One region of the Psychrobacter sp. TWR1-1-1 genome, then DNA from elsewhere that is predicted to be linked to it. Evidence: predicted binding sites of a transcription regulator. Region 1 holds the regulator's gene; the other holds the start of a gene.
The links. The regulator PhoB, encoded in region 1, activates phosphate uptake and scavenging genes when phosphate is short. The targets are predictions, from matches to a motif close to TGTCATNAANCTGTCATAA.
Positions count from the first base shown of each region.

Region 1 (6,938 bases):
TTTAAAAAACTAAAGAGAGAACGATGCTAGCAGATGATAATAATCCGCAATTAAAACAAAAGAAAAAGCCAACCCTTTTAAATCGTGTACTCAGTGTGCTTATTAAAGCGGTCGTATTGTTGATGCTATTATTTGTATTTGATAGGCTCTTACCCAGTATCAGCCAACAAACTCAGTCATTTGTGATGGCAAAATGGCAACAGCTCAGTTTATTACAGCAGGAACTACCGACGGAAAACAGCTTACCCAGTCCACTTCCAGAGCAACATCTAACAGATACATGGGGCGCTGCACGCAGTCAAGGTCGCAGTCATGAAGGTATCGATATCTTTGCCGCACGAGGCACACCAATACGAGCCACGACACAAGGCATCGTCAGCAAAGTTGGTGAAAATACGTTAGGCGGTCGTGTGGTGGTGGTGGTTGGACCAGGCGGCGCAGGGCATTATTATGCGCATTTAGAAGATTATGCAGATATTAGTCCAAACGACTGGGTTAATGCCGGCGATATCATCGGCTACGTCGGCGACAGTGGCAATGCAAAAGGTACGCCGCCACATGTACATTACGGTATTTATATCAGCGGCAGTGCAGTGAACCCCTATCCACTTTTACAAAAAGATTAGGGTACCGCAGCTGATCTAATGTGGGCAGCTGGAAATACCATACTGAACGTCGAGCCTACCCCTTCTACTGATTCAATTTGTAAGTTAGCCTCATGCTGATATAAAACGTGTTTAACGATTGCCAAACCTAGCCCTGTGCCGCCAGTCGCCCGACTACGACCTTTATCAATACGATAAAAACGCTCCGTCAACCGTGCGATATGCTCAGGTGCAATACCAATACCGTTGTCTTCGACGGCAAATCGGCAACCTTCTGACGTTTTTGTCCAGCTAATGGCGATATTACCGCCCTTGGGCGTGTATTTGATGGCATTAATCACCAGATTAGAAAGCGCGCTATTTAGATACATCTCTGAGCCATACAGTCCGTCATAAGTGTCTATCTGCAAGTGAATGGTATGCCCATATTCTTGATTGTACGCTTGCGCATCATCATAAACATGGGTCAGCAGCTTGGTCATATCAATATAGCTGAGCTCATGGGTTTCTTCGATTTCGATGCGAGATAACAGCAATAAGTCATTCACAATTCTATTCATACGCGCAGTCTGTTGGCTCATCAGCTCAAACCCGCGCTTCCAATGCGGCGGCATATCTGGCTGATCCGAAAAATTTTCTAGATAGCCCATCATGACGGTCAACGGTGTGCGTAACTCATGCGAGACATTCGCCACAAAATCGCGGCGCATCTCCTCCAAATGATGCAAGCGCGTCACATCATAAATAATGAGCAGCTTCTCATCGCCAAAAGGCGTGAGCTCACACTTTAGATAACGCTTGGGCGCGCGCCACGAGACAATGTGTACACCATCCTGAGCACCATCGTTAGGGTTGGTCGTCGCCTGATAATACTGACGAAATTCAGGCGCACTAATAAAGTCAAAAATGCACTTACCTTTATCTGACAACTGTAACAACATTAAATCTTCGGCGGCCTGATTCCACCATTCAAGCCCATCATCGTCATTGAGCAAAACCACCGCATCACGCAATGCGCGTAGTGCGCTTCTAATTTTTTTGAGTTGATCCGTTGTATTCTGCTGAGTTGCTAGCAGTGATTTATTTTGTTGGTCGCCTTGAGCCGATATTAGGGTGTTCATCCATCATCCTTATCACTATTCGCCGTTTTTCACTGTGCTACGATTGACATACTGCTTTTATAGCGAATAAAAACCGTCTGTTAAATTGGTTCAATAAAGCTAGAAAATCGATAGCCTGTCCCGCGTACTGTCTGTATCAACGTATCACATTGATGCGGTCGTAATAATGTCCGCAAACGTTTGATATGCACATCAATGGTTCTATCTTCGATATATACATTACCGCCCCATACTTGGTCTAGCAGCTGCGTCCGCGTATAGGCACGCTCTGGATGACTCATAAAAAATGCCAATAATCGATATTCCGTAGGCCCGACATCAACCACTTTACCAGCCGCTGTCACCCGCTGACTTTTGGGATCAAGGCTCAGATTGCCGATTTCGATAGGTTTATCGCTACTGAGCGCGTTACTACGCCGCAATACTGCTTTGATTCTGGATATCAACTCTCGTGTCGAAAAAGGCTTGGTCATATAATCATCAGCACCAGCATCAAGGCCATGCACCTTGCTGTCCTCTTCACTTTTAGCCGTCAACATAATGACTGGTATCTCAGCGAGTAGCTCATCGTTTTTGAGCAATCGACAAAAATCAATGCCACTTTTATCACCGGGCAGCATCCAATCTAGCAAAATCAGCGCAGGACGGTGATCGACCACTTGTTGGTGCGCCTCAGATACATCCGCTGCCTGCAGACTATCAAATCCCGCCATCTCTAGTGTCATGACGATCATTTCACGAATCGCAGGTTCATCTTCAACAATCAAAATTTGCTCATTATACATACGGCATTCTCAGTGTTAGAGGACAACATTTAGCTGACAAAAAAGGCGATAAATGCTCGCCTGCTGCTCCCTATTAAACGGGGTAATTATGACAGTTTAATGACATTCAACTTTTAAGCGGTTCATAGGTCTCGTGACGGCTAATGCTTAGTTTACTCAATTCACTTCTAACAAGAAATTCAATGGCCCGTCATTGACGCTCGACACTTGCATATTGGCACCAAACTGACCAGTTGCCACGTTTGGATGTTGCGTGTTGGCATAGACGACCAATTGCGCAAACAATACTTGCGCCGCATCAGGTGCCATCGCACCACCAAAGTCAGGGCGACGACCCTTGTCTGTTTTTGCCATTAGCGTAAACTGTGATACCAATAACAGTCCGCCACCAACTTGCTGGACATTTTTATCCAGTTTGCCGTACTTGGCAGGATCATCATCATTGTCAAAAATACGATAGGTGAGGATTTTATCCACCATTCGCTGTGCGCTTGTTATGTCGTCATCAGGCCCTAAACCAATATAAGCCAATATGCCTTGCTCAATCGTACCAACACACTGCGCATCGACGGTGACACTAGCATGGCGTACGCGCTGTATAAGTGCTTTCATTTATAGATTCCTTACCAATTATGCCCATACAATAATACGCCGTCCATGATAAAATACGGCCATTCTCTTGCTTATTAATTATTACATCACACCCTATTTTGGTAGCCTCATTATGAATGTATTCACTACTTTACAACAGCTTGTCCCGCAGCAGCAACTGAGTAAAGTTGCTGGGCGTCTAGCCGCTAGCCGCCATCCTTATGTTAAACGCACGTTTATCCGTAGCTTTGCTAAAGCCTACAACGTCAGCTTGGACGAGTATGAGCGCCAAAGTCTCAACGCCTATGAGAGCTTTAATGATTTTTTTACTCGTGAGCTAAAAGAAGACGCGCGCCCTATCGACATGACGCCTCATGGTATTGTCAGTCCTGCCGATGGTATTATCTCGCAGTTGGGTCAAATTGACGACCATAAATTGCTCCAAGCAAAAGGTCGCTATTATGACGTTGGTCAACTGCTTGCTGACAGCGAAGATGGCCGCTATTTTGCGGATGGCAGTTTTGCGACGGTTTATCTTGCGCCCAGTAACTATCACCGTGTACATATGCCCTTCGCCGGTACTCTAACCAAAACCCGTTATGTACCGGGCACGCTGTTTTCGGTCAACAATACTACGGCGGCGAACGTGCCGGACTTATTTGCGCGTAATGAACGCTTGGTTTGTCTGTTTGATACAGCATATGGCAAAGCGGCGGTGGTGATGGTTGGGGCGATGATTGTCGCTGGTATCGAAACGGTGGCAACTGGTAAAATTTCCCGCACTGATGATATTCAAGAAGCTGAGCACAATATGAGCTTTGAAAAAGGCGATGAGTTGGGTCGTTTTTATTTAGGCTCAACCGCAATTGTCATTCTACCAAAAGGCGCAAAAGCAGATTGGCAGGACAGCATGAAAGCCAATAGCGTGGTAAAAATGGGACAGTTATTGGGTGAAGCAAAAGCTCAGAAAGCTTAATTTGTAAGAAACTCATAATACTGAAAAGCCCAGTTAAACGTAGATAATGACGTTTGACTGGGCTTTTTAATGGCTGTTAGTTTGTACTACTTCGATTTTGTATTGCTTGTTTTTACTACTTTAGGCTACCTTGTCTAAAAGCCTTTATCAATATCGAAAGTGCTTATGGATAGGATAAGCAAATAGGATGTTTTCCTCCTGCGTACCACTTCCGATATTATGAATAATCAGCGGCGTACCATCAGCAGCTACTTTATCTGAGACGATACCGATATGCGGCAAGTTACTCTTTTGCAGCCGCCATGACACAACGTCTCCCGCTTGAAAACTGCTTTTATCAGTCGTAGATAACGTCTGTCCATGACGCGCAAAAAACGTTTCAAGATTGGGCACGCGTCGATGATCGATATTTTTGTCCGTTGACTTTAAGCCCCAAGTCTTTGGATAGGCGGACCAATTTCCTTTCATATCATGGTTGACCAACTGCTGCAAATCCACATTTTGCAAACGATAAGCACGGACAATCACATCGGTACAGACACCAGTCTCTATTGGTACATCACCACGCGGAAAGTCCAGCTTACGGTAAGTAGGATCATAACTCACCGTGACACCGATCTGTTTTTTAGCATCGTGCGCCAATTTATCGCCATCACTGATAGGAGCAAGCGCTTGCGCCATTTGCGCTAGTCCCAGCATGCTGACAAAGGCTAGCGATTTGCACCATGTTTTATAGTTCTTAAATAAGTGCATGGAACCTCTCTATTATTATTGACACTATTCAATATAAAGGTTTTAAACAGCGTCAAACATTGCGAGTCAGTAACAAGGTGACGCTATCAATTTACTTATCAACCAACCACCCTTGCTGGGTCGCGTATTCAATGTTTTGTGATAACCAATCATGGATGGGAGGAAAGCTGTCTTTGATAAATCCATGCGCGCCAGCCACTTGCGAGCGTGTAACACCAAGCTCAACCCACGTTTTGCCCTCAGTATTTAAATTAAGCAAAAATGGCAACAAACGATCAACCACTCTAAGTAGATCAGCCTCTTTGCTATTACCTGTCTCCTGCTCTTCCCAGATCTCACTTAAATCAACAATCCCGTTACCACGCTCGCGTTGTAATCGAGCAATACCCTCACGTTCTTCGAGGTGCGCATCACGACGGGTATCAGCATATAAAAAAGTATCGCCCGCATCAATCTCACCCAAATCATGCACCAATGCCATCTTAAGCAATTTTTCATGATTGACGTCCAACTCAAACAATTCAGCGATTGACCAGCATGCCATTGCTAAATGCCATGAGTGCTCAGCAGAGTTTTCCAAGCGAGTCGTCCCCGTCACATAGCTGCGCCGATTGACACGTTTTAGGGCATCAAGCTCTAATAAAAAATGCGTGACGTCATCTATCTTAATATTTGCGTCGCGCGTTGGATCGGTCAATGTTATAGGTATGTTTGAGGACATATTTCTCTCTGGTTAAATGCAATACAGCGCCTGTCTTATCAAACGCTGTTTTCACGAAAATAATTTACAATAATTGAAACAACAATAACGCTAAGAGTTTGTCATTCATTCTCAACCCTTTATTGCATCCACTACTTAATCAAATTGCTAATAGTCTTAAAAGCAGGGTCTTGGCTACTGCGGCATAATTCAAACAGAATGGATTCTACTGTCGTAATCACGCCGCCAGCGCGTCGAATACGGCGAATGGCTTGCTTTTTGTCATAAGGAAAGCGCGACCCAACGGCATCGCCAATAATAACTGGCTGCATCCCATTATCCAATAAATCCAGCGCCGTTTGCATGACGCAAACATGGGCTTCGACACCAAATAATAGGACAATACTGCGATTTTGCTGTGCTAGATAATGCCATGAGTCATTATTATCACAAGCGCTAAAGGTAACTTTTTCAAAGCTTTTGGCATTATCACCTTCTAATACTTCACGTATCTCAGGTAGCGTATCGCCCAAACCTTTTTTGTACTGCTCGTTGAGCATAATTGGGATGTTAAGGGCTTGTAGACCTTTGATCAAAGTGACTGTCTTTTTGACGATATTTTCATGGTCATAAATATGCGGCGTTAAGCGTTCTTGAACATCGATTATCATCGCTTGGGTATTTTCGCGAGCGATTCGATAGGTACGATCGGTAATCATAGTAGACATGGCACACTCCTTGTACGGCTGACTTTATTGTTAAAGGCTATGTTAGTTTTATCATTGATATTGTCTTTATTAGCCTTATGCTCATTTAGTCATAGTTTGCTGAGTGCGTCAATGGAGATAGTCTCTAATAATGATTAATAACAATTCATCACGTTTGATTAATACTGCTTAGCGTAGGTTTTTGATTATGAATAGCCAATAACTATATATTATGACGCCTAGCATTACGTAATAAAGACTGTTTTTGAGTCATGACCATGCCCACACCGAAAGCAACGCCAAAACATAAGGTTAAAAGATAATACACCATATAAATGAGCGTGTTTATAAATGCAAAGAACATGCTGGTTAAAGTAATGATTAATATCGCAGCGATAGTACCGCCGAATAGCTCTCGATATTTTTTATTAAAAACCTTAAAGGCCACCAACGGTATCGCGATACCAAACAAGCCAAATGTAGCACCCCAAACACCTGCCATATCCATATCAAAATATAGTACCCCTAAAACATTAGCGAAAATACCACATATAAAAAACGCAATCGCAAAACGTATAGGACCCAATACTTTTTCCAAAATATAACCTGTAGCAAACAGCATGCCCAGACTCATTACTAAATGCATAATTCCTGCATGTACAAAAAGTGCTGTGACCACCCGCCAATATTGACCAGCTTG
Region 1 is NZ_JAFCTE010000005.1:194,287-201,224, forward strand. Features, by position in the region: gene ACP69U_RS07170 (M23 family metallopeptidase) at 24-626, shown strand; gene phoR (phosphate regulon sensor histidine kinase PhoR) at 623-1,726, opposite strand; gene phoB (phosphate regulon transcriptional regulator PhoB) at 1,807-2,511, opposite strand; gene dtd (D-aminoacyl-tRNA deacylase) at 2,668-3,123, opposite strand; gene asd (archaetidylserine decarboxylase) at 3,236-4,078, shown strand; gene ACP69U_RS07195 (DUF1287 domain-containing protein) at 4,226-4,831, opposite strand; gene ACP69U_RS07200 (HD domain-containing protein) at 4,923-5,552, opposite strand; gene ACP69U_RS07205 (isochorismatase family protein) at 5,684-6,259, opposite strand; gene ACP69U_RS07210 (rhomboid family intramembrane serine protease) at 6,462-6,938, opposite strand, start outside.

Region 2 (6,938 bases), on a different contig from region 1:
AACCAAGGAAACAGACCCTGCGCGTAAGCAGAAATCAATGTTTCGGCTGCCAAATCTCCTCCGACAGCGACGATGCCAATGCCGTCAGGATCAACCATTAAAGGATCAGGAAAGTCATAACGCCCAAGACTTTTTAAGGTCTCAGGCGTGATGTGCTCATTGTTGTATTGAGAGAAATTACCCATTTAGGCTTCTTTATCAGCAGTCAATGTTGACGCATAAGTATGGTCAGCGGCTGTGGCTTCGCCAATCGCATCCAAGTATTTTTCAGCATCTAATGCGGCCATACAGCCCGTACCAGCAGAAGTGATCGCTTGACGATAGACATGATCTGCGACATCACCTGCGGCAAATACACCTTCGATGCTGGTTTGTGTGGCATTGCCGTCTAAGCCGCTTTTGACAATAAGATAGCCGTCTTTCATATCCAGCTGACCTTTAAATAAGTCTGTATTCGGCTTATGACCAATCGCGACAAACATGCCGAACACGTCTAATTGTTTAGTGCTGCCATCAATCATAGATTCGATGATTACGCCATTGACGCCCATGTCATCGCCGACGACTTCTTTGACTTTATGATTCCACTCGATTTTAATATTACCGTTTTTGACCTTTTCAAACAGTTTATCTTGGAGGATTTTTTCGGAGCGTAAGCTATCACGGCGATGCACCAAGGTCACTTCAGCGGCAATGTTAGATAAATATAGGGCTTCTTCAACAGCAGTATTACCACCACCGATGACAGCAACTTTTTGATCTTTATAAAAGAAACCATCACAAGTTGCACACGCTGATACGCCAAGACCGCGGAATTTGGTTTCTGACTCCAACCCCAAATACTGTGCTGATGCGCCAGTCGAGATAATAAGCGCATCACAAGTGTAGCTACCGTTATTACCCGTCAGCTCAAAAGGGCGCACGTTTAAATTGACTTCATTGATATGGTCATAAACCAGTTCAGTACCAAAGCGCTCGGCATGGGCTTTCATGCGATCCATCAATGCAGGACCTGTTAAGTCATGCGCATCGCCCGGCCAGTTATCGACTTCAGTGGTGGTAGTTAGCTGTCCACCTACTTCCATGCCCGTGACCATGACAGGTTTCAGGTTGGCACGTGCTGCATACACAGCCGCTGCATAACCAGCAGGGCCTGAGCCTAGGATAATGAGTTTTTCGTGACGTGGAGCGGTATTGTCAGTTGCCATGAGTTGTTCCTTGCTAAATATAAATGTTAAAAATACGAGTGAGCAATATAATAAAAAACAGCCTTCAAAATTGATGCTAATGGGATTTTCTAATCGCTGCGTGATAATAACATAAGGGCATTGGACGAAAAGTACAAGTTTGCTAAAACAAACACAGGTATGATTACAATCAAAGTATATTTCTCTTGAAATATTATGGTTAGAAACCGCTGGTATTTTATAGGTCTTATCTAATATGACTGTCCTTGTTCTATTCGTTATATTTTGCGAGTGACATAGGTTTTTGCTTAAACCGTATGATTTTTGCCTAAACCGTATACAGACTGATTTTATTGCACGCTTTCTTTGTAAGACGGTCGCCACTATCCCTATGTATTTGTTATTATAAGAAGTTATGCCAAGTGTGCCAAAGGCAAAAAGAAGGCTGTTGTATATCGCTTTTATAATAGACAATGTTTTCTGTACACTTCGCTAAGTGCGTTTGTATCAGCACTTTATATCCAACCCTTTATCAGCGCTTTATGTCAGCATGATTAGGCTTAGTCATGCATTGGCAACCATTTAGTATTAATAACAAGGCAGATCTTACGTGATATCAGCACCGCTTATTGAGTATTTAAAAAAGGGAATATTTACCCTCCTTGGGTTAATACTGGCCGTTTATCTATTTGTCATTTTGATGACATATACCAGTAACGATCCCAGTTGGTCGCATATCAGTAGCGATATGACCACGATTAATAATGTAGGCGGCGAATCGGGTGCTTGGTTATCTGACTTGCTTTATAGCTTCTTTGGTTTTGGTGCATGGTGGCTGCTGGCGTTTGTGGTTTATGAGTCTATCCTTATTTGGTGGGACAACAAGCCAACGTTTTGGCTGATGCGAGTGGTTGCTTATGTATTTTTATTATTAAGTGCCAGCGCTTTGTTTGCACAATTGGTGGCGTTAGTACAGCAATTGACCAATCCAGGAACGCTAGGACTAGAAAGCGTGGCTGGTGGCATTATTGGATTTGAATTACAGGCGCGTTTGGCACAGCTTTTATCGCAGTGGGGGAGTGTGATTTTCTTGACGGCATTCGTCATTATTACCGCGACTTTTGCCTTTAATATTCATTGGCTAGCGATTTATGAGAAGGTTAAGGCGCTATCGTGGCTTGGCTCAGGGGTGAAGCGTCAGGGTAGAATGCATGATAGCGTGTCAACCACGCCAGAAAACATCAATGCCAAGCAAAATGATGAAAATATAGCCAACAGTAATGCGAAAAAAGACGCAGCCGATCACGAGCAGCTGCCACTTGAATTGCAAGTTGCTGGCAATGCTCAAGCCGTAGACAACAGCGGTCGGTTCAGCAATGTGTTGTCAGAGTTCTTGGCAACGTCAGGGTTGGCTGAGAGCGTTAAAGCTTCTGTAGTTGCCGCAACACAAGCGGCGATGCCTAATTCAGCTGCTAAATCTAGTCGTGAGAATAGTGAGCCTATTCCTGTCTCAGTAGAAACACCTAGCAGTACTGTTCAAAATCTAGCAAGTCATACGATTACATCGACGCCGTCAAGTCCTGCCATGACTGCTATCCGTAAAGTCGAGCCAAGCTTTGCTTGGAATGACGCCAATACTGTCGATGACTTGTTAGCCAGCGAGCAAATGGCTTATCACGCTAATAATATGAACATTTCTGATTCAGCCGCTACTACTTCTGTATCTGCTGATAGCAATACTGAATCGTTAGAGACAGCGGTGCTAGACTCTACAGCGACATCAGCCGCAGAGATGTCCGAAGCTCAATCAACAGAGAACTTGCCGTCAACAGCTCAGCCATCAATAAATGAGCTGGTATACGGTGAGACGGCTGACAAAACGGATAATGAGCTTGAATCGTTTGAGTTAGAGGATAAAGTGGAGGCCGTTGATATACTGGCCGATGCATGGTTGGCAGAGCATGCGGATGTCTTAACATCTACAGCTATGCAGTCTATAGAAACAGGGCAACCTTCAGAAACAGTACAAGCAGCCAATAGGACTGAGCTGCCCAGACAAGCAGCAGTCACCGCGCCTGCGACAGACTCATCTAATAGCGAAATGAATGACTTTACTGATAAATGGTTTGATGAAGAGCCTGAACTGTCAGAGGATTTCGAGACTTCTTCTATATCTAATGAAGCGAGTATCGCCAAAGCAGTAGACGTGGTTGAACCAGTTGCTGATATGACGCCGACCAATACGCCACCGTCTAATCCTAAACTGCCGCCTACGGTAGAAACCCGCGTCACAGCGTCAGCTATTGAACCAATAGTCGCGCCTAAACCAACGGTAAGTTTTGCGGTACCCGAGGGCGATAGTAGCAATCATATCACTGACATGATGCCAGAGGATGACAGCGCTGAGGATGTCAATGCGCCCGTTATGCCAGATATTAGTGATGATGCCGCCTTCAGTCAAAAATCACGCTCGATGCAAACGGCTGCCTATCGCAGTAGCCTAACGCCTATTCCAGAGATTTCTATTTTGGATAAGCCAGACCCTGATCGTAAGCCCAGTTATACCGTCGCCGAGCTTGAGCAATTGTCAGAGCTATTAGAGATTAAATTACAAGAGTTTAATGTAAAGGCTAATGTGGTCAACGCCATTCCTGGTCCTGTTGTTACCCGCTTTGAAGTGGAGCTTGCTGCTGGCGTAAAAGCCAGTAAGGTTACCGGTATTTCACGTGATTTGGCGCGCTCGTTATCGATGGCGTCTTTACGTGTGGTTGAAGTCATTCCGGGTAAGCCATATATCGGTATCGAAGTACCCAATAAGCAGCGCGAAATGGTACGTTTGATTGAGCTATTGAATACCGAAAAATTCCAAGATCCTAAAGCCCAAATCAGCATGGCGATGGGTAAAGATATCGGTGGTAATGCCATCATTACTGACCTTGCCCGCGCGCCGCATATGTTGGTTGCTGGTACTACAGGGTCGGGTAAATCGGTATTGGTCAACTCAATGCTATTATCGATGCTACTCAAATATACACCAAATGAGCTGCGTCTCATTTTGATTGATCCAAAGCAGCTTGAGCTTGCTAACTATAATGATATTCCGCATCTATTAACACCAGTCGTTACCGATATGACCGAAGCGGCCAGTGCTTTGTCATGGTGCGTGGCAGAGATGGAGCGCCGTTATCAGCTGATGAGTTTGCTGAAAGTGCGTAAGCTTAATGAGTTTAATAAAAAGGTCATTGCTGCTGAAAAATCGGGCAATCCGATGCTTGATCCTTTGTGGCGACCTAATGACAGCGTGAGTATCAGCCAAGCACCGAAACTAAAAACTTTACCGATGATTGTCATTGTCGCGGATGAGTTTGCCGATATGATTATGCAGGTTGGTAAACAAGCCGAAGAGCTTATCACCCGTCTTGCACAAAAATCACGCGCAGCAGGTATTCATTTAATGCTTGCTACCCAGCGTCCATCGGTCGATGTCATCACGGGTTTGATTAAAGCCAATATTCCTGTACGTGCAGCGTTGAGAGTGAACTCAAAAGTAGATTCGCGGACGATTCTGGACAGTGGCGGTGCCGAAGACATGCTGGGTAATGGTGACATGCTATTTTTAGGACCTGGTCAAATTGAGCCAGACCGTGTGCATGGTGCGTATGTCAGCGATGAAGAGGTCAACCGTGTTTGTGATGCGTGGCGTGAACGCGGTGCGCCTGATTATATTGATAATATGGCAGGCAACTTTGAACTGTCTAGTCCTAGTGGCGGTGGTAGTACGGCGAATGCCTCTGGTGAGGACGATGACCTTTATAACGATGCTGTGGCCTTTATTATGGAGACGCGAAAAGTTTCTGCTTCTAGTATCCAGCGTAAATTTAGCATCGGCTATAACCGTGCCGCACGTATCGTAGATTCTATGGAGGACGCGGGATTGGTCAGCTCAATGGGCAAAAGCGGTAAGCGTGAGCTATTAATGTAGCGTTTAGATTATATTAGACAATAAAAAAGATGAGTCACGAAAGTGGTTCGTCTTTTTTATTGAAAAAATATGATAGCGCTCATGTCTGAGTGACCAATCAGTTTTTTTATCAATTATCAGCACTCGTTTTTTATACTAAACTGACCTTTGTTGATAGCATAAATATCACTTAATTTTTAGAAATGTCAGGTTCATTACTCAGCAAGGAGGCAGGTTATGTTTAAAGAATATACCCAATATGATGCCATAGCATTGGCGGCATTGGTCAATTCAGGTGAAGTCAGCGCTAAAGAGTTGTTAGATGCTGCCGTCTATCAAGCCAATACACTCAATCCAAAATTGAACGCCATCATCCATCGTTTCGATGAACGTGCCTATCATGCTGCACAGGCGGGATTACCCTCAGGTATATTTAATGGTGTGCCTTATTTGCTCAAAGATTTGTCATTTAGCTTTGCCGATGAGCCAATCACGATGGGCAGTCGTAGTGTTAATATCATCTCTGAGAGCGACAGTGAAATCGTCAAGCGCATGAAAGCCACAGGTGTGAATACCTTTGGCAAGACCAATACGCCAGAATTTGGTTTAATCATTACCACTGAACCAAAAGCCCATGGTGCGACTCATAACCCTTTCAAAAAAGGTTACAGCTCTGGCGGTTCATCGGGCGGTAGTGCAGCATCAGTAGCGAGCGGTATCGTACCGATGGCGGGCGCGGGTGATGGTGGTGGCTCGATACGCTTCCCTGCTGCTTGGTGCGGCGCGTTTGGACTCAAACCCAGCCGTGGTCGTAACCCGATAGGCCCTAAATTCGGGGAAGGCTGGGAAGGTGCAGTCGCAGATCACGTGATTACCCGCAGCGTACGTGACAGTGCCGCGATGCTCGACGCTACAAATGGCGCAGAGATTGGTGCGCCTTATGTCATCGCGCCACCTGATGGCACATTTTTGCAAGCAGCGATGCGAGCACCAAGGCAATTAACCATTGCCTTACATCAACAGCCATTGATTGCCAATACTGTGGTGGATAAAGAAGTGTTAGCCGTATTAGAGCAAACGGCTAAGCAGCTAGAAGCCATGGGTCATCGGGTCATACACGCCGAGCCGAATATCAATATCGAGCAGTTTTGGCGTGACTTTATGGTGGTGGTCTGCACCCATACCGCTTTTACCATTGATAATATCGAGCGTGACTTTGGAGTAGAACATATCAAAAATCTAGAGCCGCAAACCTATAATATGGCATTGCTGGGTCGCTCATTATCAGCCGTTGATTTGGCGCATGCTAAGCATGGTTGGCATCACAGTCAGTATCAAACTGGCTTGCTACTTGAAACCTATGACATGATTTTATGTCCGACCGTGCCGACACCTGCAGTTAAGCATGGTGTACTGCCACCAAGTCGTATGGATGAAATGCTCATGCGTAGCGCAGGATTGCTCAATAAGGGCATCGATATGGGTAAGTATGCCTTTAGCTCAGGTATGATCGAAAAGCTTAGTCAGCCTGTGCTGGGCAAAATGGCCTTTACATTACTGGGTAATATCACAGGATTGCCAGCGATGTCATTACCGGTAGGAATGAGTAAAAAAGGTTTGCCAATTGGGATGCAACTGATTGGGCGTATGAATGATGAAGCGACATTATTCAGTGTGGCAGGGGAGATGGAGCGAGCAGGGTTGTTTACCAAGGCAGCCTTTGAGAAGTAAGTTTGCATTCTATTGATTAAGTAATGATTACTTACGCCATTGCCAACATTTTGAATGGC
Region 2 is NZ_JAFCTE010000002.1:326,902-333,839, forward strand. Features, by position in the region: gene aat (leucyl/phenylalanyl-tRNA--protein transferase) at 1-185, opposite strand, end outside; gene trxB (thioredoxin-disulfide reductase) at 186-1,208, opposite strand; gene ACP69U_RS03460 (DNA translocase FtsK) at 1,798-5,169, shown strand; gene ACP69U_RS03465 (amidase) at 5,386-6,879, shown strand.
Region 2: ACP69U_RS03460 (DNA translocase FtsK) is a predicted target of PhoB. The motif match lies at 1,717-1,735, and genes of this name have one in related genera.